Regions from separate parts of the Allobosea spartocytisi genome, predicted to be linked through region 3. Evidence: riboswitches for the same ligand, from Rfam matches in the RefSeq annotation. Region 3 holds a riboswitch; each other region holds the start of a gene.
The links. A riboswitch is a leader RNA that binds a small molecule or an ion and turns the genes downstream of it on or off. The one in region 3 is predicted to bind cobalamin.
Positions count from the first base shown of each region.

Region 1: another riboswitch for cobalamin. It lies ahead of IED13_RS21125 (GNAT family N-acetyltransferase); the one in region 3 lies ahead of IED13_RS27775 (ABC transporter substrate-binding protein).
Region 2: another riboswitch for cobalamin. It lies ahead of IED13_RS05650 (CbtB domain-containing protein); the one in region 3 lies ahead of IED13_RS27775 (ABC transporter substrate-binding protein).

Region 1 covers NZ_JACXWY010000016.1:38,935-45,960, forward strand. Annotated here, with positions in the region: gene IED13_RS21105 (SMP-30/gluconolactonase/LRE family protein) at 1-594, opposite strand, end outside; gene kce (3,5-dioxohexanoate:acetyl-CoA acetone transferase) at 605-1,531, opposite strand; gene IED13_RS21115 (cyclase family protein) at 1,555-2,337, opposite strand; gene IED13_RS21120 (TetR/AcrR family transcriptional regulator) at 2,470-3,111, shown strand; cobalamin riboswitch at 3,205-3,401, shown strand; gene IED13_RS21125 (GNAT family N-acetyltransferase) at 3,375-3,926, shown strand; gene IED13_RS21130 (GTP-binding protein) at 4,115-4,279, shown strand; gene IED13_RS21135 (ZinT family metal-binding protein) at 4,462-5,085, shown strand; gene IED13_RS21140 (amidohydrolase family protein) at 5,426-6,997, opposite strand.
Region 2 covers NZ_JACXWY010000003.1:59,375-66,400, reverse strand. Annotated here, with positions in the region: gene cobN (cobaltochelatase subunit CobN) at 1-1,448, opposite strand, end outside; gene cobW (cobalamin biosynthesis protein CobW) at 1,458-2,513, opposite strand; gene IED13_RS05660 (DUF1636 family protein) at 2,518-2,907, opposite strand; gene IED13_RS05655 (CbtA family protein) at 2,949-3,692, opposite strand; gene IED13_RS05650 (CbtB domain-containing protein) at 3,705-3,881, opposite strand; cobalamin riboswitch at 3,919-4,104, opposite strand; gene cobU (bifunctional adenosylcobinamide kinase/adenosylcobinamide-phosphate guanylyltransferase) at 4,287-4,805, shown strand; gene cobO (cob(I)yrinic acid a,c-diamide adenosyltransferase) at 4,819-5,427, shown strand; gene IED13_RS05635 (TetR/AcrR family transcriptional regulator) at 5,723-6,343, shown strand; gene IED13_RS05630 (acyl-CoA dehydrogenase family protein) at 6,340-7,026, shown strand, end outside.
Region 3 covers NZ_JACXWY010000041.1:12,628-19,653, forward strand. Annotated here, with positions in the region: gene IED13_RS27755 (xanthine dehydrogenase family protein molybdopterin-binding subunit) at 1-628, opposite strand, end outside; gene IED13_RS27760 ((2Fe-2S)-binding protein) at 646-1,113, opposite strand; gene IED13_RS27765 (ABC transporter ATP-binding protein) at 1,535-2,317, opposite strand; gene IED13_RS27770 (FecCD family ABC transporter permease) at 2,328-3,371, opposite strand; gene IED13_RS27775 (ABC transporter substrate-binding protein) at 3,368-4,399, opposite strand; cobalamin riboswitch at 4,618-4,827, opposite strand; gene IED13_RS27780 (DUF3102 domain-containing protein) at 5,407-6,123, shown strand; gene IED13_RS27785 (Wzz/FepE/Etk N-terminal domain-containing protein) at 6,253-7,026, shown strand, end outside.

The DNA.
Region 1 (7,026 bases), on a different contig from region 3:
CTCGGCGACGTAGAGCCATTTCTCGGCGGCATCGAGCCTGATCTCGTTGGTGAAGGCGAAGCCGTCGGCAACGATCCGCAGCCGTCCGCCGTCATAGAGGGCGACATAGCCGTCACGGACGTTCGGACTGATCGCCTTCATCCAGTTCTTCGTGCGGGTCGAGATCGTCAGCCAGATGCGATCCTGGCTGTCGCGCAGGACAAAATTGACCTTGCCGATCGGTGCGCCGTCGATGGTGTCGACCAGCACGCGGGTCTCGCCGCCGCGCGTCATGATCTCCAGCCGGTCGGTGCCGAAATTCGAGATCAGGATGTCGCCATTGTCCGCGAAGGCGAGGCCGTTCGGCAGCGTGCCCGAGACGAAGCGCGCCTCCTCGTCGGTCGCCTCGGCAAAGCCGCGGCTCGCCGTCTGGGTGATCAGGGTTTGCGAGCCGTCCGGCCGGATATGGACGACGCCGCCACGCGCATCGGCGCTCCAGAGCGAGCCGTCGCGCTCGGCCAGGATGCATTCCGGCCGCTGCAGGCCCTCGCCGATGTAGCGGATCGTGGTGGGATCGACGGTGAAGCCGTCGAGCGGGTTGGGGCGAGGCGCCATGCCGGGCGCCTCAGAAATTCACCCGGTCGCCGCCCTTGAGGCCGAGCGTGGCACGGGCCTCCTCCGGGGTGGCGATCTCGTAGCCGAGCTCCTCGACGATGCGGCGGATCTTGGCGACCTGCTCGGCATTGGAGATGGCGAGCTTGCCGCGGCCGATGAACAGGCTGTCCTCCAGCCCGACGCGGACATTGCCGCCCATCATCGCGGCCTGGGTGCAGAAGGCCATCTGGTGGCGCCCGGCCGCGAGCACCGACCAGTGATAGTCCTTGCCGAACAGCTTGTCGGCCGTACGCTTCATGAACATCAGATTGTCGAGATCGGCGCCGATGCCGCCGAGAATGCCGAAGATCAATTGCAGGAAGACCGGCGGCTTGAACCAGCCGCGATCGAGGCAATGCGCGAGGTTGTAAAGGTGGCCGACATCGTAGCATTCATGCTCGAACTTGGTGCCGTGGCCCTCGCCGAGCATCTTGTAGATGCGCTCGATGTCACCGAAGGTGTTGCGGAAGATGAAATCCTTGGTGCCTGCGAGATAGGGCTGCTCCCAGGGGTGCTTCCAGTCGCTGTATTTCTCCGCCAGCGGATGCAGCGCGAAGTTCATCGAGCCCATGTTGAGCGAGCACATCTCGGGCGCTGCCTTGAGCGGGGCGGCAAGGCGCTCCTCGACGCTCATGTTGAGGCCGCCGCCGGTGGTGATGTTCACCACGGCATCGGTCGCCTGCTTGATGCGCGGCAGGAACTCCATGAACACCGCCGGGTCCGGCGTCGGGCGGCCGTCCTTGGGGGCGCGGGCGTGGAGGTGGAGGATCGCGGCGCCGGCCTCGGCGGCGGCGATGGCCTGCTCCGCAATCTGGTCGGGGGTGATCGGCAGATGGTCGGACATGGTCGGCGTATGGATGCCGCCGGTGACCGCGCAGGTGATGATGACCTTGCTCATGCGCTTCTCCCTTGATTGTCGGTTCAGGCGGGCAGGATGGCGACGGCCCGCGTCCAGCCGGCGGAGCCGTTACGCACCTTCACGGGCAGGCAACTGATTATGAAGCCGGTCGCCGGCAGGGCTTCGAGATTGTGCAGCTTCTCGATCTGGCAGTAACCGGCCTCGCGCCCGGCCTTGTGCCCCTCCCAGATCAGGGCGGCGTTGCCGGTCTCGGCGAAGCGGCGGGCGGTATGGCTGAACGGCGCGTCCCAGCTCCAGCCATCGGTGCCGACGACCTTGATGCCCTGGCGGACGAGATGCAGCGTCGCCTCGCGGCCGAAGCCGCAGCCGGTATCGATGTAGTCGGTCTCGCCATAGCGGCTGCCGGCGCGGGTGTTGGCGACGACGATCTCGAGCGGGCTGAGCTTATGGCCGATACGCTCCAGCTCGGCATCGATCTCGCCGGGGGTGACGACATGGCCGTCGGGGAGGTGCCGGAAATCGAGCTTCACGCCGGGCTGCAGGAACCATTCGAGCGGGCATTCATCGATCTTGAGGGCAGGGGCGCCGCCGTCCTGCGTCGGATGGTAGTGCCAGGGGGCATCGACATGGGTGCCGTTATGGGTCGAGATCGTCGCGAGCTCGACGGCCCAGCCCATGCCCTCCGGCAGCTGTTCGGGCTTCAGGCCGGGGAATGCGGCGGCAATGTCCTTCGCGGTGCCCTCATGGGTACGGTAATCGATCCGAACCTTCTGGAAGGGCGGATCGGCGGGCACGTCGTTTTCGAGCGGGATTGAGAGATCGACGAGGCGCCCGGCTGGCATCATGCTGTTTCCTCCTGACGTCCCGTTATGCTCTGGCGGCACAAATTTGGACGAACGTCCGACCAATAGCGTAGAACACGCTTTCTGATAAGAGCCAAATCACGCAGGGCAGGGGCGCTGCTCAGGAGGGATTCGATGGCAGCGGCTCCGACGCGCGAGCGCATTCTCGACGCAGCCGAGCGGACATTCGCCGAGCGGGGCGGTGCCGACGGCGCTTCGATGCGCGATCTCGCCGCTGCGGCCGAGGTGCGGCTGTCGCAGCTCAGCTATTATTTCGGCTCTAAGGAGGCGCTGTACCGCGCCGTCTTCGCCCGCCGGGCCGATGCGTTGGCGCTGGCGCGCGGCACGGCGCTCGACGAGGCGATGGCCGCGCCGGCGCCCGATATCCGGGCCGTGGTCGAGGCCTTCATCGGCCCCTCGGTGCGCCAGCGCTTCGCGGAGGGCGTGCAAGGCGCGGCCTTCGCGATGATGACGGCGCGAGAGGCTGTCGATCCGCGCGAATCCGCGCGTGGCGTCCTTGCCGAACATTTCGACCCGACGGCGACGGAGTTCCTGGCGGCGTTCGCGAAGCTCTACCCGCAGGCCTCGCGCGCGGCGATGGTGGATGCCTATCTGTTCATGGTCGGGGCGCTGGTCATGACGATGGCGGCGGGCGACCGCGCAGCGCGCCTCGACGACGAGCGTCAGGCGTTGTCTCCCGCCGGCCTTGCGGAGCTTCTGCTGGAGCGCCTGACTCGCTTCTGCGCCACTGGCATCGATCGGTTGCTGGTCGAATAAGCCGGCAGTGGTTCCGATGCGCCAAGAGCCGACCTCAGCATCCCACTCGGAAGCAGGCATACGCACGGCTTCCCAATTCAAGCTCCCCAAGCTAGAAACGTTCCCGGAACAAGTTCCGCCGCTGGGCGGATTAAAAGGGAACGCGGTTTGAGGCCGCGGCTGCCCCCGCAACTGTAACTGATAAGCCGGTCCTTGATAGACCACTGACGACGCCTTAGCGTTGTTGGGAAGGTGGGGATCAGGCGTCGACCCAGCCCCGACCCATGACCGATGTGCCCCTCGGCCTCCGACTCACCCGCCCGCTCGAGGAGGCCGCCGACCGCCGCGCCGAGGCTCGGCGGTTCTGCCTCGATGTCATCAAGGCGTTCTATGGCTTCGATTATCGTCAGGACTGGCATGCCGACCTCGATAGCCTGGTCGCGGATGATGAGGCATGCTGGTTCTCAGCCGCCAACCGCGGTGTCTTCTGGGTGCTGCGGGACGATTGGGACAGGATTGTCGCGACGGCGGCGCTCTACACCCTCGACCGCAAGCCCGGCCTCGCGAAGGCCTTCGCCAATCGCTATCCCGACGCTGGGGAGATCCCGCAACTGGCGCGGGTCTACGTCGCCGCCGAACGGCGCGGCCAAGGCATTGGCGGATGGCTCAGCGATCTCGCCGAGGCCGAGGCGGTCAGGCTGGGATTCCGCACACTCTATCTCCACGCCAGTGCGGAGACGCCGGCGACGCTAGCTTTCTGGCGCAGCCGTGGCTTCGCCGAGTTCGCCAATGGCGACGGGACAGCCCATTTCGATAAGCGCTTGCCCTGGGGGTGACGGAAGATTGAGGCCATCAGGGCGAAGCTGCATTCAGTCAGCTCAGAACTTGACATGTTATGATATAACGTTGCATTTGATCTGCCCGACATCAGAACCGGCTTCGCCATGCAATCTCCCGACACACGCTTGCCCCTCACCGTGCCACTTGCGGGCGCCGTCTGTCGGACCGAAGCGATAGACTTCTGATGGGCGGCTGTGTCGCGGTTGCGCTGGCCGGACCATGCGAGTGGAAGGCAATCCTGAACCGTCACTGGCATTCCGTGTGGGGCGATCGGCGTCAGGAACTCGTCTTCATCGGCGCCGGCATGGAAGAGGCGGCGATCCGCGCGGCACTCGACGCCTACCTCTGAGTGGCGAGACGCCGACCATCGCCTTCAAGCCCGAGCTCTGTCGCGACCTGCCTGATCCTGCCCTTGCCTGTCGGCGCACCGAAGCCGCGTGACCAAAGCCTCCTGTTGCCTCCGAAGGACATAAGCCGATGCTGACGACGACCGTGAACCGAGCCCGCCGGCTCTTGCTGCTCAGCGCACTGATGATGGCTGGAGCCATCCTCTGCGGCCCATCCGGTCAAGCCAAATCGAAGGGCCATGACCATTTTCACGGCCACTCGCATGGTGCGAAGAGTCAGATCTACAATGGCTACTTCAAAGACGACCAGATCAAGCCACGCACGCTAGAGGACTGGGAAGGCGAGTGGCAGTCGGTCTACCCGTTCCTGAAGGATGGCACGCTCGACCCGGTCATGGTTGCAAAGGCGAAACAGGGCGACAAAAGCGCGAGTGAATACCGCGCGTATTATGAGGCCGGCTACAAGACCGATGTCGACCGCATCGTCATCAAGGGATCGAACATCACCTTCTCCCGTGGCCAGCAACCGGCGAAGGCCGATTACGTGTCGGACGGCTATGAGGTCCTCACCTACGCAAAGGGCAATCGCGGCGTGCGCTTCGTCTTCAAGAAGGCGAGCGGCGACGACGCGGCGCCGCAGTTCATCCAGTTCAGCGACCACGACATCGCTCCCGAGGTCGCCGAGCATTTCCATCTCTATTGGGGCAATGACCGCGCGGCGCTGCTGAAGGAACTCACCAATTGGCCGACCTACTACCCCGCGGAGCTGACGGGGCAGCAGATCGTCAAGGAGATGCTCGCCCATTGAGGATGTCGCCCCATGTGCGGGAGATCCGCGCATGGCTTGATTGCAACTTATCGACAGCGCGTGCCCAGTCCCAAATGAGCGCACCGCCGTTCTGGTACATGCCGCAGGATATTTCGAGCCGTGCCGCGTTGACCGTGCTCGGGACGATCATTCTCGGCCGGCCCGGCCCGCGCATCTTGGGTCAGAATCGCGAACCAACGCCGCAATGGCGGCGAGGTCCGCGGGTTTTCCCGAGTCATCTTTTCTACGATGACCCGGCGCCGTCTTGGCCCGCTATTGGCGGAATGCGAGCGCGAGCGACGTCCGTCTCTCTTCTTCGTGGCCGTTCGGAGGTCCATGATCAGACCGGCGAGGGCAAGTCCGCATCGCCGACCCACCGGTTCATCCCGACATCGACCGCAGCAGCCTTGGCATACATTGCCCGATAGAAAGGCAGCCAGCGCTGCGCAACCGCCGAGGCCTGTTCGAGGGCTGGCTTGCGCCGCGCGAAGATTTCGCGGGCTTCCTGGCGCAGTGCCGCTTCGTCGATCGTATGGAGTCTGCCGCCCTCGCAGACGATCCGGCCCGCAACCATCGTCAGCACGACCGAGTTGCCGTTCTCGCAATAGACGAGCTGGCGTCGCAGATCGTTCAGCGGCGTGAAAGGCAGCGTGTCGAGATCGAGCATGACGAGGTCGGCCAGCCGTCCGGGGGCCAGGACGCCGAGTTCATCCTGCAACCCCATGGAGCGGGCGCCGCCCTGAAGCAGGCAATCGAGAATCTCGCCGGCGCGCGGCCAGGCATCGTAGTCTGCACCTGCGATGTTGTGGACCAGTCCGGTCGTCTTGGCGACGGCCCACATGTTGACGGCGTCGTCGGCGATCGCCTCGTCGGTCCCCAGGCAGATCGGGATGCCGCGGTCGCGCATGCGCCGGAACGGCATGATGCCGCTGCCGAGCCGCAGATTGCTGATCGGGTTATGCGCGACCACCGAACCGGCGGCGGCGATGAGATCGAGATCGGCATCGTCCACCCAGATCGCATGGATGATGTTCAGCCGCTCCGACAAGAGTCCGAGATCGGCCGTATAGCGCACGAGCGAACGCCCGCCGAAGCGGGGCTGCGCATGGCCCAGCACGCGCTGCAGCTTGGTCTCCAGCATATGCGCGTAGAAGGGCAGATCGTGGGTCCGACTCAGCGCCTCAAGTTCGTGGATATAGGCGGTCGAAACGCGTTGCGGCGCCGAGCAGGACACGGCGGCACGCAAGCGTCCGCCCTCAGTGCCATGCCAGCGGGTGATCAGGTGGTGGTACATCGCCAGCAGATCTGCATCGGCGAGGTTGCGCGGCTTCGCTAGCTCGGCGCGCCGCTCGGCCGGCAGCAGCTCGGCCAGGAAAGGCAGCTTGTCGAGTTCGGCCAGATTGGGTTCATCCAGGGCGACGGTGGCCCGCATGCCGCTGTCGGCATAGGCCTGCATCACGGCATCGATGATGTCGACCGTCGGCTCCGGCACGAGAAAGGCGTCGTCCTGCACTGCCGTTACGCCGTTTTTCAGCATCTCGGCGCAGGCGAGCTGTGTGCGCACATAGGCTTCGCGTGGCGTTGGCCGCAGTTCTTCCAGCGCCGGGCACTCATAGAGCATGAAGATCTCGAGCGGCAGGCTGTCGAGCCGGCCCTTCATATGGTTCACGGGCGAGTGGAAGTGCCCGTTGATCAGCCCAGGCATCAGCAGCTTGCCGCGGCCGTCGATGATGCGCTCGCTCTCCGCCGCGAAGCCTGCCGCATCGACGCCGATCGCGGCGATGCGGTCGCCATGGACCAGCAGGGTGGTGGCGGCGCTCATGCCGCTCTCGCTATCGGGATCGAACAGATGGACGTTCTCGAAGCGCGTGGTCGTCGCGGTGGAGAAGGCTGACGTTTCTGGAAGGCTCATGATCATTCGATGTGACAGGCCGCGGCAGG
Region 2 (7,026 bases), on a different contig from region 3:
CGCCGCTCGGAAAGGTTCAGGCATGAATCCCGGGTTTCCGTTTGGTCGCCCGGGATGACGGTGGAGGATAACGGTCCAACCTCATATCCCGCCTCGGCCAGCAATTCCCGGATCGCCGTCACGCTCGCCGGCGTGTCGAGCCCGACGGCGAAGCCGGCCCGGCCCCCGCGCGCGGGATAGTCGGACATCACCAGCGCCAGCCGGCGCTCCGCTGCAGGCTTCCGTGCCAGCGCGATCCAGCCGGCCGCGAGATCGGCCAGCGCGGCGATGCCCTCGGCATCCGGCAGCAGCCGGCGGATGGTAAGCCCGGTCGCCGGGTCATTCTCCTCCGCCTTGAAGGCGACTGGAATGGCGCCGATGCGTCCGTCGAATTCCGGCAGCGCCACCTGCATGGCGAGATCGGCGGCGGAGAGGCCGCGCGGCGAGACGTCCCAGGCCTCGCGCGGACTGCCGACGGGCATGGCCTGCAGGATCGGGCAATTGGCGGCGTCGAGCACGAAATCGGTGCCTTCGCGAGCAGAGAAGGCGGTGGTGGTGACGATCAGTTCGGGTCTGCGGGTCGCGATCAGCGCGGCGAGCTCCGCCGTGACGGTCGGGTCCTTCAGGCTGGTCAGGGCCAGGGGCAGGGGCGCGAGGCCGCGGGCGGCGAGGGCGGCGGTCATCGCCTCGGCCATAGCCGTGTCGCCGGCCGCGACGCCGGAGCGGTAGAGCAGGATCGGGACAAGCGGCTTGGCTGCCGGCAGGGCGGCAAGCGCGTCTCGCCAGGGCAGAGGAAGGCCGTCGCCATCGAGCGCGAAGAAAGCTGGGAGAGGAAAAGGCGCAAGATCGGTCGCGTCGCGCCGGCCCTCATCCGCCTGCCGGCCCCTTCTTCCCCGAGGGGAGAGGGATGCGGTGGTATCCGTCTCGTCCTTCTCCCCTCGGGGGAGAAGGTGGCCCGGCGAAGCCGGGTCGGATGAGGGTTGAACCTCTGTCACATATGCGGAAATCCGCGACAGCAGCCGCCGCATGTTCTCGGCGCCGCCGCCCGCCTGGAAATAGGCCAGCAGTTCCGCCGCAAGCTCCGCCGGCACCGTCGCATGTTCGCCGAGCCTCGGATCGTCGCGCTCGTCGCCGGGCAGGATCGCGAGCGGGATTCCCTTCTCGCGGCAGGCCGCCCCGAGCTGCTCGATGCCATAGCGCCAGTAGTCCAGCCCGCCGAGGCAGCGCACCAGCACGAAGCGGCAATGCGCGGCCGTCTTCTCGATCAGGAAATCGACCGAAAGCAGATGCCTCAGGCGCCGGAGCGGCGCGAGCCGAACGGACAGGCTGCTGCCACCCGCCGCCACCGCCAGCGCCGAAAGGTCGCTGTCGGTGAAGGAGAGGATGAGCACATCTCCCGGCGGCAGGGCGAGATCGACGGCGTCTTCGCCATCGTCGAGCCTGATCTCGCTGGTCGGGAGAAGATGCATCGGCCGATGTTACGCCCCCGCGAGAGCCGCTTCCACGGCCTTGAGATCGAAGCCCTTGAGCCCGATCACGGTGAGGCGCCCGTCGCGGGCTTCGCTCGTTGCCCAGGGCCGGTCGAAATGATGGCCGACGCGCCGGCCGACGCCCTGCACCACGAGCCGCATCGGCTTGCCTGGCACGGCGGTGAAGCCCTTGAGGCGCAGCACGCCCTCGGCCTCGGCTGCCTTGGCGACGCGCGCCGTCAGTTCCTCCGGCGTGAGGCCCGCCGGCAGCGGCACGGCGACCGAGTCGAAATCGTCATGGTCGTGATCGTGCTCGCCCTCGCCGTGATGCGAAGGGCGGGCGGCGAGATCGCTCTCGGCCGCGGCACCGAGGCCGACGATCAGCGCCGGCTCGACCTTGCCATGGGAGGTCTCGACGATCTTGATTGCCTTGGGCAGATGCTCGGCGATCTCAGCCTTGACCCGCGCGCGACCGGCCTCGTCGACGAGGTCGCTCTTGTTGAGCAGGATGAGATCCGCGCAGAGGATCTGGTCCTCGAACACCTCCTCCAGCGGGTTGTCATGTTCGACGGAGGCGTCGGCCGCCTTTTGTGCCGCGAGTGCCTCCGGATCATCGGCGAACTGGCCCTCGGCCACGGCCGGCCCGTCGACCACGGCGATGACGCCGTCGACCGTGACGCGCGAGCGGATCGCCGGCCAGTTGAAGGCGGTGACGAGCGGCTTCGGCAGGGCGAGGCCGGAGGTCTCGATCAGGATATGCTCGGGCGGGTTCGGCCGATTCAGCAGCTTCTCCAGCGCCGGCACGAAATCGTCGGCGACGGTGCAGCAGATGCAGCCATTCGGCAGCTCGACCACGTCCTCGTCGCTGCAGCCGGCGATGCCGCAGCCCTTGAGGAATTCGCCGTCGAAGCCGAGATCGCCGAATTCGTTGACGAGCACGGCGAGCTTCTTGCCCTGCGCGTTTTCGAGGAGGTGGCGCACCAGCGTCGTCTTACCGGCGCCGAGGAAGCCGGTGATGATCGTGCAGGGCGTCTTGCCGAGATTGGCGGTCTGCGGAGCGTTCATGATGTCATCCTTGCTGGCGCGCCGGCAAAGGCGGCACGCGCGCGACCACGCCCTTGCGGAAGGACTGCGGTCGTTCTTTCCAGGGAACGATGCCGTTGGCGCTGGCGGCATAGGCCTCCGCCGCGCCGACGATCTCGTCGAGATGGGTGTCGGTGTCGAGGTCGCCGATCAGATAGGTCCATTTGCCGTCGGCGCTGAGCGCGATGGTGCAGGGCCGCTTGCAGACGGCGAGGCATTCGACGGGCAGCACGGGGATCGTGCTACCCTTGGCTGCGAGCTGAGCGGCGAGGCGTTCGGCCAGCGCCAGCCCCGGCTGGTCGTAACCATCGGGGAGGTCGGCGCGGGCACGGCGGCAGGCCGTGCAGACATGAATGGTGAGGTCGCCCTCGGACATCTGGTTTGCCTTTCGCGCGGCGCCCGAAGGCACCGCTATCCTCAGGCCGCAGCCGCGCGGCGGCTCATCCAGGGCCAGAGCGTGCCGACCATGAAGGCGGTGACCAGCCAGAGCGCGGCCTGGATGCCGAGCGACAGCGAGGTGAAATGCGCGGCGAGCTCGGCCGGCACCTTGCTCTCCGGCGTCGGCGCATGCGGCGCCCCGACGAGATGCGGCAGCAGGATCACGACGACGGCCAGGAGCTTGAGCCAGGGCGCCTCGTAGCGCAGGAACAGGAACAGCCCGATCGCGGTGGCGATGGTGGTCGCGAGCCACCAGAGCTGGCGCGCCTGCAGGGCGGCCGAGGCGGCTCCCGGCAGTTCCGGAGCGAGCCCCATTCCCGGCGCGAGGCCGAAAGCGAGGAAGCCGCAGGCGCCCCAGATCAGCGCGCGGCGCGGGTCGATGCTGTCGCCCGCCGCGAGCATGCCGGCCAGCAGCAGCGCCGCGAAGCCGATCGCGGTGCCGATGGTGGCGACGCTGGTGAAGAGCATGCGCTGGGCACCGTCTTGCGGCTTCCATTCGTCATGCTCCGCCCCTTCGGCGTGATCGGCGCCGCCATGGGCGAGGATGATGCGGGCTTCGCCCTGCGCGAAGGCGAGATGCGCTCTCGCTCCGTCGCGCATGGCGTTTTCATAGGTTTCCGCCTTGAGGATCAGCGGGGTGGTGGTGACATGCTGCAGGGCGGCGACGATCAAGCCAGCCAGGAGCCCGGCCAGGATGCTGACCGTGAGAACGCGCGTGACCATGATGGCTTTCCCTCAGTGGCAGGGAAAGGCGAGGCCGTGGCGGGTGTCGTGCGCGGCGTTGTGGACATTCGTCGAGGCCGCGAAACCGGTCGTATAGACCAATGCGATTCCGACGATGAGGGCGGCGGCGACTGCCTTCACCCGCTCCGAGACGCTGATCTGTGAGGTGGAAACCGAAACGGTATTCATGACTGTTCTCCGTAGCCGCCCCGCCGGCAGCCGGTTGGATCGTTGCGGGTCGACGGCAGGTCTCCTGGCTCGCGGATTTGGCGCCCTTGTGCCGCCTTCCCGGAGCGTGCGCTCCAGTGGCCGATGGCGAAGGACATCCGCTTACAGTTGCGGGGGCAGCCGCGGTCTCGCACCGCGTTCCCTTTTCACCTCCTCGCGGAGGCACCGTCAGCGACGATCATTAGCCTTCGGCGGACTGCTGTGCAATGCAAAGGACGTGTCATCCGCGAGCCCTCATCCTGAGGAGCGCCGCAGGCGCGTCTCGAAGGATGCTCCAGATGGTTCCGGAGCTTTCTGGAACATCCTTCGAGACGCCGCTCACGCGGCTCCTCAGGATGAGGGCTCGTGAAACCAGCGGCCGATGCGATGCAGAAAGAAATCCCCCATCTCACCCTCGTCCTTGGCGGCGCCCGTTCCGGCAAGAGCCGCCATGCCGAGGCGCTGATCGAGGCGTTGCCGGCGCCCTGGAGCTATATCGCCACGGCCCAGGCCTATGACGACGAGATGCGCGAGCGCATCGCCGAGCATCGCGCCCGCCGGCCCGCCGGCTGGCAGACGGTCGATGCACCGCTCGATCTGGCCGAGACCATCGCCGCCCAGCCGGCGGGCCGTCCGATCCTGGTCGACTGCCTGACGCTTTGGCTCACCAATCTGATCCTCGCAGAGCATGATACGGCCGCCGCCCGGGAAACCTTGATCGCTGCCTGCGAGCGCGTCTGCGCCCCGCTCGTTCTGGTCGGCAACGAGGTCGGCCTCGGCATCGTGCCGGAGAACGCGCTCGCCCGCCGCTTCCGCGACGAGGCCGGGCGGCTGCATCAGGCGCTTGCGGCGCGCGCTGCCAGCGTGGTCTTCATGGTCGCCGGATTGCCGATGCGCGTGAAATGATGCGGATGAAAAGATGACCGACAGCGAAGATGCCGCCCGCCACAAGGCGAAGATGGAGAAGCGCAAGGCGGTGCAGGACGCCGAGGTCGCCTCCAAGACGCTCGAGAAGGGGCTCCTGATCGTCAACACCGGCCCCGGCAAGGGCAAGTCGACGGCGGCTTTCGGCCTGATCCTGCGCGCGCTCGGCCATGGCTGGCGCATCGGCGTGGTGCAGTTCATCAAGGGCGCCTGGTCGACCGGCGAGCGCCGGGCGCTCGAAGCCTTCGGCGATCAGGTGAGCTGGCACAGCATGGGCGAGGGCTTCACCTGGGAGACGCAGGACAAGGCCCGCGACATCGCCGCCGCCGAGCGCGCCTTCGCCAAGGCCAGGGAGTTGATGGCCGATCCCAAGATCAGATTGTTGGTGCTCGACGAGCTCAACATCGCCCTGCGTTACGACTATCTGCCGCTCGCCGAGGCGGTCGAGGTGCTCCGCGCCCGCCGGCCGGACCTCCACATCGTCGTTACCGGCCGCAACGCCAAGCCAGAGCTGATCGAGGCGGCCGACCTCGTCACCGAGATGACGCTGGTGAAGCATCATTTCGCCGTCGGCGTGAAAGCGCAGGAAGGGATCGAGTTCTAACGTTGCCTCGCAGGTTGGCACGGGAAGCCGGAAGCGTCGTCTTTCTGGGACGTGACTTCGGAGGTCCCGGTCGAGGCGCGAGGATCCCTCTCCTGGAAGGAGAGGGCAGGGCGAGGTGTGGGAGTCGGACCAGTTCCGCTAGTGCTCACAGCGCGGCTGGATTCAAGCCGACCTTTTCGCTCCGAACACCTCCCCCTACTCTTCTCCTGGAAAGGAGAGGAGTTCCCGAGCCTCTTGACGAGGGCGGCATTCGCTCTCAAATTGAATCTGAATTCAAGTTCAATTCGGAGCCCGCATGGCCGACGGAACGCCAAAGCAACCGCGCAAGGCCGGCAAGCGGGAGGCGATCCTCTCCGCCGCGCGCGGGATCGTCTCCGAAGTCGGCTTCCACGAGACCTCGATCGCCGCGGTGGCTTCCGCCAGCGGCGTCTCGACCGGCAGCGTCTATTCCTATTTCGCCTCCAAGGCCGAGCTGATGGCCGAGATCGTCGCTATCGTCTCGACGCGCGAGCTCGCCGTGCTGCGCGAGATCGCCGCGAGCGATGCTCCCGTCACCAAGCGCCTGACCGCCGCGGTCGAGGCTTTCGCCCGGCGCGCCTTCGCCAATCGCCGCCTCGCCTGGTCGATGATCGCCGAGCCCGCCGACCCGGCGGTCGACGCGACACGGCTTGACTATCGCCGCGAGATCGCCGGCATTTTTCGCGCGCTCGTCATCGAGGGCGGCAGGCAGGGGGCTTTTCGCCCCGTCGATCCGGACGCGGCGGCCGCGATGATCGTCGGTGGCTTCATGGAGGCGCTGATCGGCCCGCTCTCGCCGGAGCGCGCGATCACGCCCGAGCGCGGCCGCGAGATTGCCACGGCTCTCGCCGATCTCTCCCTCGCCGCGCTGATCTCCCGAGAAGGACAGGCCACATGAGCACGCTCGACGCTTACGGCTACGATACGCACGAGGTGCTGAATCAGGCGCCGGCGCTGGCGGATTACGATGCCTTCGCGGCGGATCCGGCTCTCGGCCGCATTCTCGATAGCTTCGGAGCCGGCTGGTTCCGCGAGCAGGCGAGCGTGGTCGGTGGCCATGTCGGGTCGCAAGCGGTCCAGGACCTGGCGCGGCAGGCCAATCGCAGCCTGCCGGAATTGCGCACGCATGATCGCTGGGGCCGGCGCGTCGACCAGATCGAGTTCCATCCGGCCTGGCACGAATTGATGGGCCTCGCGATGCGCGATGAGTTCCATTCCTTGTGCTGGACCAGGCCGCACCAAGGCGCGCAGGTGGCGCGTGCCGCAGTCTCCTATCTCTGGAACCAGGGCGAGAACGGCATCTGCTGCCCGCTCGGCATGACCTATTCGGCCATTCCCGTGCTGCAGCGCGATTCCGCGCGCTGGGCCGAGTTCGGCCGGCTGGTCATCTCGTCGGAGTACGACCCGCGCCCCTTGCCGGCCACGCAGAAGCGCGGCGGCACGGTCGGGATGGCGATGACCGAGAAGCAGGGCGGCTCGGATCTCCGCCAGACCCAGACGGTCGCGACGCGCAATGCCGACGGCACCTACTCGCTCACCGGCCATAAATGGTTCTTTTCCGTCCCGCATTCCGACGTCTTC
Region 3 (7,026 bases):
TGGTCTTGTCGACCGTGTCGAGGCGGGGCAGCGCCTTGCCCGCGATCGTCCAATCCTTCGGGTCCTTGAGCGGCACCTCCTTCGGCGCTTCCAGCTTCGCGGCTGCGGCGGCCACCTGCCCGTAACGGAGCGAGCGGCCGGACGCCTTGTGCGTGATCACGCTCTTCTCAGCGCTGCATTCGGCCGCCGGCACCTTCCATTCATTGGCCGCCGCCTGGATCAGCGTCATGCGTGCCGCGGCGCCGCCCTTGCGGACATAGTCGTGCGACTCGCGGATGCCACGGCTGCCGCCGGTCGAGAAATTGCCCCAGACGCGGTTGCGCGCGATGTTCTGGCCGGGCGTCGGATATTCGGTCGTCACCTTCGACCAATCGCAATTGAGCTCCTCGGCGACGAGCTGCGCGAGGCCGGTGAGCGTGCCCTGGCCCATTTCCGAACGGGCGATGCGGATCACCACCTTGTCGTCGGGATGGACGACGACCCAGGCATTGATCTCGGGGGTTCCCGCCTGCTGAGCGCCGGCAGGAATGGAAAAGCCGAAGGTGAAGGCGCCGGCAACCGCGGCCGAACCGGCGAGGATGTGGCGGCGGGATGGGCGGAAAGAACGGGGGGCGGATAAGACGGTCATGATCGCTCTCCTTTCCCTCAACCGCGGCCGAGCTGGCCGCCGGCGGCGACGTCGAGGATCGCGGCCTTGACGCGGACATAGGTGCCGCAGCGGCAGATATTGGTCATCTCGCTGGCGATGTCGGCTTCGCTCGGCTTCGGATTGGCCTGCAGCAGCGCAGCCGCGGTCATGATCATGCCGCTCTGGCAGAAGCCGCATTGCGGCACGTCGTGCTTGATCCAGGCCTGCTGGACCGGGTGGGTTCCGTCAGGGGAGAGCCCCTCGATCGTGACGATCTTCTGCTCCTCGGTCACGGCGCTGACCGGCAGCGCGCAGGAGCGCGTGGCGACGCCGTCGATATGGACCGTGCAGGCGCCGCACTGGGCAACGCCGCAGCCATATTTCGTGCCGGTCAGACCGATCTGTTCGCGGATCACCCAGAGCAGCGGCGTGTCGCCATCGACTGCGACGTCCAGAGTCCGGCCATTCACATTCAGCTTCGTCACCGTAAACCCTCCCGGTTCGGTTCAAGCAGGACGGCGAGAGAGCCAACGCGCCTCGCCGGAAGCCTCAGGATGCCGTGCGAGCATGCCGAGGAATTTTGAAGTGGAATGATTGAAACTCAGAAGTCCGGCAGCGCCAACGGCCAGCATCGGCCGATCACGTTTCGTGAGCGCTGCCAGAAGAGCGAATGCAGCGCCGTATCGTGCGAAAACGGCTTTTGCTCCGCGCAATTCGGACGCTTCTGCCCGCATAGCGGGTGCTCAGCCACCGTTGCGTGTTTCACGCAGATGTGAACCTCGGGATTGCCTGAGGCTGCGTGACGTCGTCAGGCGGCCGCCCCGCAATATGGTCGATGTGTCGATCGCGTTCGATCCCGCGAACGACATGGCGTTGCGGCCTGCTCTCGCAGGGCGCCGGGAACGATTAAGACCGCTCTCTTCCCTCGGCCTCGATCAGGTATTCGATGTGGCGCCGCCCGGACGCTCCGGGCCGGATCGCGACCGCGACGCCGAAGATGCGTTGGATCGTTTTGCTCGTCAGGACCTCGTCCGGCGAACCCGCCGCTTCCAGCCGCCCCTCATGCAGCAGCGCGATCTCGTCGCAGAACATCGCTGCGAGGTTGAGATCGTGCAGCGCCATGATGCAGGTGATGCCGAGGCGGCGGATGAGGTTGAGGATCGCGAGCTGGTGCTGGATGTCGAGATGGTTGGTCGGCTCGTCGAGGATCAGCTCGCTCGGTTCCTGCGCCAGCGCCCGGGCGATATGGGCCCGCTGGCGCTCGCCGCCCGACAGCGTATGCCAGGACTGGTCGTGCCGCTCCGCGAGCCCGACCCGCGCCAGCGCTTCGTTCACCGCCGCCTCGTCCGCCGCGCTCCAGGATGCCAGCGCTGCGCGATGCGGCGTGCGGCCGAGGCGGACGACGTCGCAGACGGACAGCTGGATCTCGGTCGTCGCCTGCTGCTCCACGAAGGCGAGGCGGCGCGCGAGATCGCGCCGCGCCACGCCGGCGATGTCACGCCCATCAAGCATGACGACGCCGCTCGCGACATTGCGCAACCGGCAAAGCAGCCTGAGAAGGCTCGATTTGCCCGAGCCGTTCGGACCGATCAGGCCGAGCACCCGGCCTGGCGCCGCCTGCAGTGTCACCCCGTCGATGATCATCCGGCCGGCGGTGCCCCAGCGCACCTCTCGCATCGCGAGCGTCATGTAGGCCCCATCATTTGGGTTTCCTGGCGCGATAGAGGATCAAGGCGAAGACCGGCGCGCCGAACAGCGCGGTGACCACGCCGATCGGCAGGATCTGCTGCGGGATCAGCACGCGCGACAGGATGTCGGCGAGGATCATGAAGATCGCACCGATGACGAGGCAGGCGGGCAAAAGCCGGGCATGGCCGGAACCGACGAGGAAACGGGCGGCATGGGGAATGATCAGCCCGACGAAGCCCACCGTTCCGACGATCGAGACCATCACGGCGGTCATCACCGCGGTCGTGGCGAAGAGCACGATTTTCACCCGCGTGACCGCGACGCCGAGCGAGGCGGCCGCGTCGACGCCGAAAGCGAAGGCGTCGAGCGCCTTGGCGTGCAGCATGCAGATGCCGAAACCGATGAAGGCGACCGGCGCCGCGATCCAGAGGTCGGGCCAGCGGACGCCGCCGAAATTCCCAAGGAGCCAGAACATCACGCCCCGCGCCTGCTCGGCGCTGGCGAGCGTCGTCACGATCGTCGCGGTCGCCGCGTTGAAGAGCTGCGAGGTGGCGACACCGGCGAGGATGACGCGATCGCTCGCCCCGCCCGCTCCGGTCGCCAGGAGCGCGACCACCGCGAGCGCGGCGCAGGAGCCGATGAAGGCGCCGGCCGAGACCGTCAGCGCCGTGCCGCCGATGCTGACGCCGAGGATCAGCACCGCGACGGCGCCGGTCGAGGCTCCCGCCGAGATGCCGAGAACGTAAGGCTCCGCCAGGGGATTGCGCAGCAGCGCCTGCAGGATTGCGCCTGAGAGAGCGAGCGCGCCGCCGCACAACCCCGCCATCAGCGCCCGGCTGAGGCGATAGTCGAAGATCACGCCCTGCTGGATCGCGCTGACGGGCCAGTCGAGACCGAAGAGCCCGTTGCCGAGCGCCTTCAACGCCGTCTCCAACGGGATGCGCATCTCGCCGATCGTCACCGCCAGCGCCACCGCGAAGGTGAGCGCCAGCAGCGAAACCAGCGCGACGGCGATCCGCGCCGGCCAGTTCGGGCCGTGGGCTGCGTGGCTCAAGGAGTCAGACCGAAGCCGGCGATCGCCTTGGCGAGCGTCTCGATGCCGTCCACCGTATCGAGCCCGGCGCGGGTCGCTCCGACATCCATGATGACGATGCGATTGTTCTTCACCGCGTCGAGCTTGCTGGCGACGGGGTCGGTTTTCAGGAAATCGAGCTTCTTCTCAATATCATCAGCCGGAAAGCGGCGGCGATCCATCTTCACCGTGACGATGACCGCGGGATTGGCGGCGGCGGTGCTCTCCCAGCCGACCAGCGGCCATTCCTCATTGGTCGTGATGATGTTGCGCGCCCCGAGCTTCGACAGGATGTAGGCGGGCACGCCGTTCCTGCCGGCCATGAAGCCGTCGCCCTTGATGTCCTTGCTGGAGAACCAGACGACGACCGGCACGTCCTTGACCTTTGCATCCGCCACCGCCTGGACCGCCTTCTCCTCGCGCGCCTTGAGCTCGGCGACGAGCGTCTCGGCGCGGTCGGACACGTCGAAGATCTGCCCGAATTCGCGGATGTTGCGATAGACCAGCTCCATCGTGAACATCTGTGTGCGCACACCGTCGCCGCCGCCGGAATTGTCCTTGCCGACGCAATCGGTCGGCGAGACATAGGTGGGCACCTTGACCTTGGCGAACTGATCGCGCTTGCCGACGATGCCGTTGGGGCCGACATGCCATTCGAACATTGCGGTGACGAGGTCCGGCTCCTGCGCGAGAACCGCCTCGAAGCTGGGGTCGTTGTCGGCGAGGCGCTTCACCTTGGCATTGACCGCCTCATAGGGCTTGGCGATGGGCGAGAACCAGACGGCGGTGCCGACGACGCGATCGCCGAGGCCGAGCGCATAGAGGATCTCGGTCTGCGTCTGGCCGATTGAGACGACGCGCTTGGGCGCGGCGGTGAAGGTGATCGTCTCGCGGCAGTTCTCCAGGGTCAGCGGGTACTGGGTGGGCGCTGCGCCGGCCGCGCCCGCGGCCAGGCTGCCGAGGAATGCCAGGACGGGCCATTGAAGCAGGCGGACGAGAGGGCGCGCAATCGGCACAGAGCAAGCCTTATACGAAACATTGTTACATTTCTGATAGGGCGAGCGGCGCGCAGCCGTCAAGCTCCCCGCGACAGCGCGGCCGGCGGTCTTCATGAACATGGACTTCATCGCTCCCCGAGATGACGGATGCGGGAGCTGCGCAGGATGCGGACGGATAACGGCCGCGCGGCCATCACCGACACACACCTCCGGAACACCCCGTCCGAAAGACGTCTTCGATGACCGGGGCAGGTCTCCTGGCTCGCGGGTCGACGCCGGTTCCGCCCGGCCTTCCCGGCGCGGCACGCGCCAGTGGACGATGGACGGAGAGCTCGCCGCTTACAGTTGCGGGGGCAGCCTCGGCTTTGGCGCAACGCGCCTCACCGAATTCCCTCTTAGCTCCAGGCTGAATCTGGAGAACCTCGATCACGTCCAACCTATAAGGTCGTGCCGCACCGTCAAGCTCGGTTCGGGACCATCATGATCGACGTCGATACGCCGACGGCACTGTAGATCTGGGGCCCAGGCGCGGCGGCTTCGCAGACCGGTGTGATGTCCGGGCTTTCTCCGCTCGACGCAGCGTCACTGGCTATGTTGCTGCCCGGGTTTCTGGTTCGCCCTGCCAGGAGATCGGTTCACTGCGGGCGTGACCTTCCGGCAGCCAAGATCTCGCTTGCGGCGATTTCTGCCACGCGGCATCCCGTCTTGATACTTACGTAAGGTAATGTTTCTGAAGAGAGGCCGAGCTGCCATCAGGCGGGAGCTTCCGAAAAGCGAGGCTCATTTCGCTTGTCGCGGAGCGGAACGGGGGTAGCTCCGATTCTCCTAAAATATGATAAGTAACTGATATAAATTAGATTTTTATTTAATCTCTGTCGCCGAGCCGGCGTCGTAAACGGATCGCGTGTCGCCTCAAGGAGCTACTCCCTTTGCGCCGACGGGAACCCCTTTGCTCGCTTCACGGTGCAGTGCACCAAGCGTAAGCTGAATAGTACTGTGGGTTGAGTGAGGGTATAGCCGTGTTGCCGAATGCACAGCTCTCCGCGACAGAATTGCAGGATGCCGCTCAAAGGATCAAGGTCCTGCGTCGGGCTGCGACCGAACATGCTGTGGAAATCGGCCGCGAGCTCCTTCGCGTCAAGGAGCGGCTGCCCCACGGGGTCTTCGTCAAATGGGTCGAAAAGGCGTGCGAGTTCAAGATCAGGACCGCGCAGGACCTGATGAAGCTGGCGCGCGGCGCCGATTCCGATGCGAATGCGAAGCTCGTCGCGCTGATGGTTCCATCGACGCTTCGTGTCTATCTCGCCAAGACGACCCCGCCGGCGGTTCGCACCACCATCCTGCAGCGACTCGAGAATGGTGAGCGCGTGTCCCGCAGCGAGCTGCATTCGCAGGTCGTGGATACGCGCAAGACCAGGATGGAGGCGGTGCAGCGTCCGGCGCAGGAAGGATTCTCCTCGTCGTTTCTTCCCCCGCGCGAGCTTAACGGGCCCGCCGAAGGGAGGCGAAACGACCCGGGCGCGGACCGGGCCCGCAGGGTGGCTGAGCTGATTTTGCGGCGGCTCAGCCCGGAGGATTACGGGCTCATCATGGAGGAGATGAGCTGGGAGGTCTGGAACAGAGCCTTTGTCTGGATGAGAGCGGCGCGTGTTGTGGACGCCGAGCATCTGGAATTGGCTTTGCCCAGTACAGCGACGAATCAATCGTGCGAATTCGTTCCTGCAAAGCTGCAGTGAAAAATATCGAAGTTTTATCGTGACTTACAGCCCGCGTATTCGCGTTGTGTGACTTGCGAACGCCGTCTTTGAGGGAGCGGAGTTCCTGCAAAGACATCAAATGGTCGGTGGATACAGATCGGAAGCCCAATGTCGGTCTATATTGACGAGCGCCAGCCCTCCACAACATTCGGCCTTCTCAGCCTACGCCGCCGCTGGAAGCTCATTGCCGCATGTGTCGGTCTCGCGGCGATGCTTGGCCTGCTCTACACGGTGCTGAGGCCAGCGAGCTATACGGCGTCGACGCAGCTCCTGGTCTATGTGAAGGAAGTTCAGCCCGGCCCCGACCTCGTCATTTCCCTCGGGCGCGCCGATCTCACGCAGGTCGAGAACGAGAGCGAGGTCATCCGCTCGCGCGGCACCCTGGCTAAGGTCGTCGGGGCGCTGGACCTGACCGAGGATTCCGAGTTCGTTCCCGCGGCGACGGTGCTTCAGGGGCTCGCCCGGTGGCTTTCCGGCACGTCGCCAGCAACCTCCGACGAGAGCCGCGCGAAGCAGGAAACCGCCATCGAGTCCCTCGCCAGGAGCATCGCGGTCAAGCGGGTCGGAACCAGTCACACGATCCTCGTCGACGTCACGACCTCCGATCCGGAGAAGTCCGCGCTCATCGCCAATGGCATCAGCCAGGTCATGCTTCAGGCGCGTCTCAACGCGGAGCAGGATGGCGAGCGCTCGCCATTGCTGCGCGAGCGGCTGCAGGGGCTGGGACCCAGCGTCTATGTGATGACGCCGGCGCTCGCTCCGGACAAGCCCAACGGACCGCGGAAGATCCTGATCATCATGGCTACGGTCATGGCCGGAGTGGTGATCGGGGCGGCGCTGGCGCTGTTTCTCGACTTCCGGGACAAGACGATCCGCAGTGCC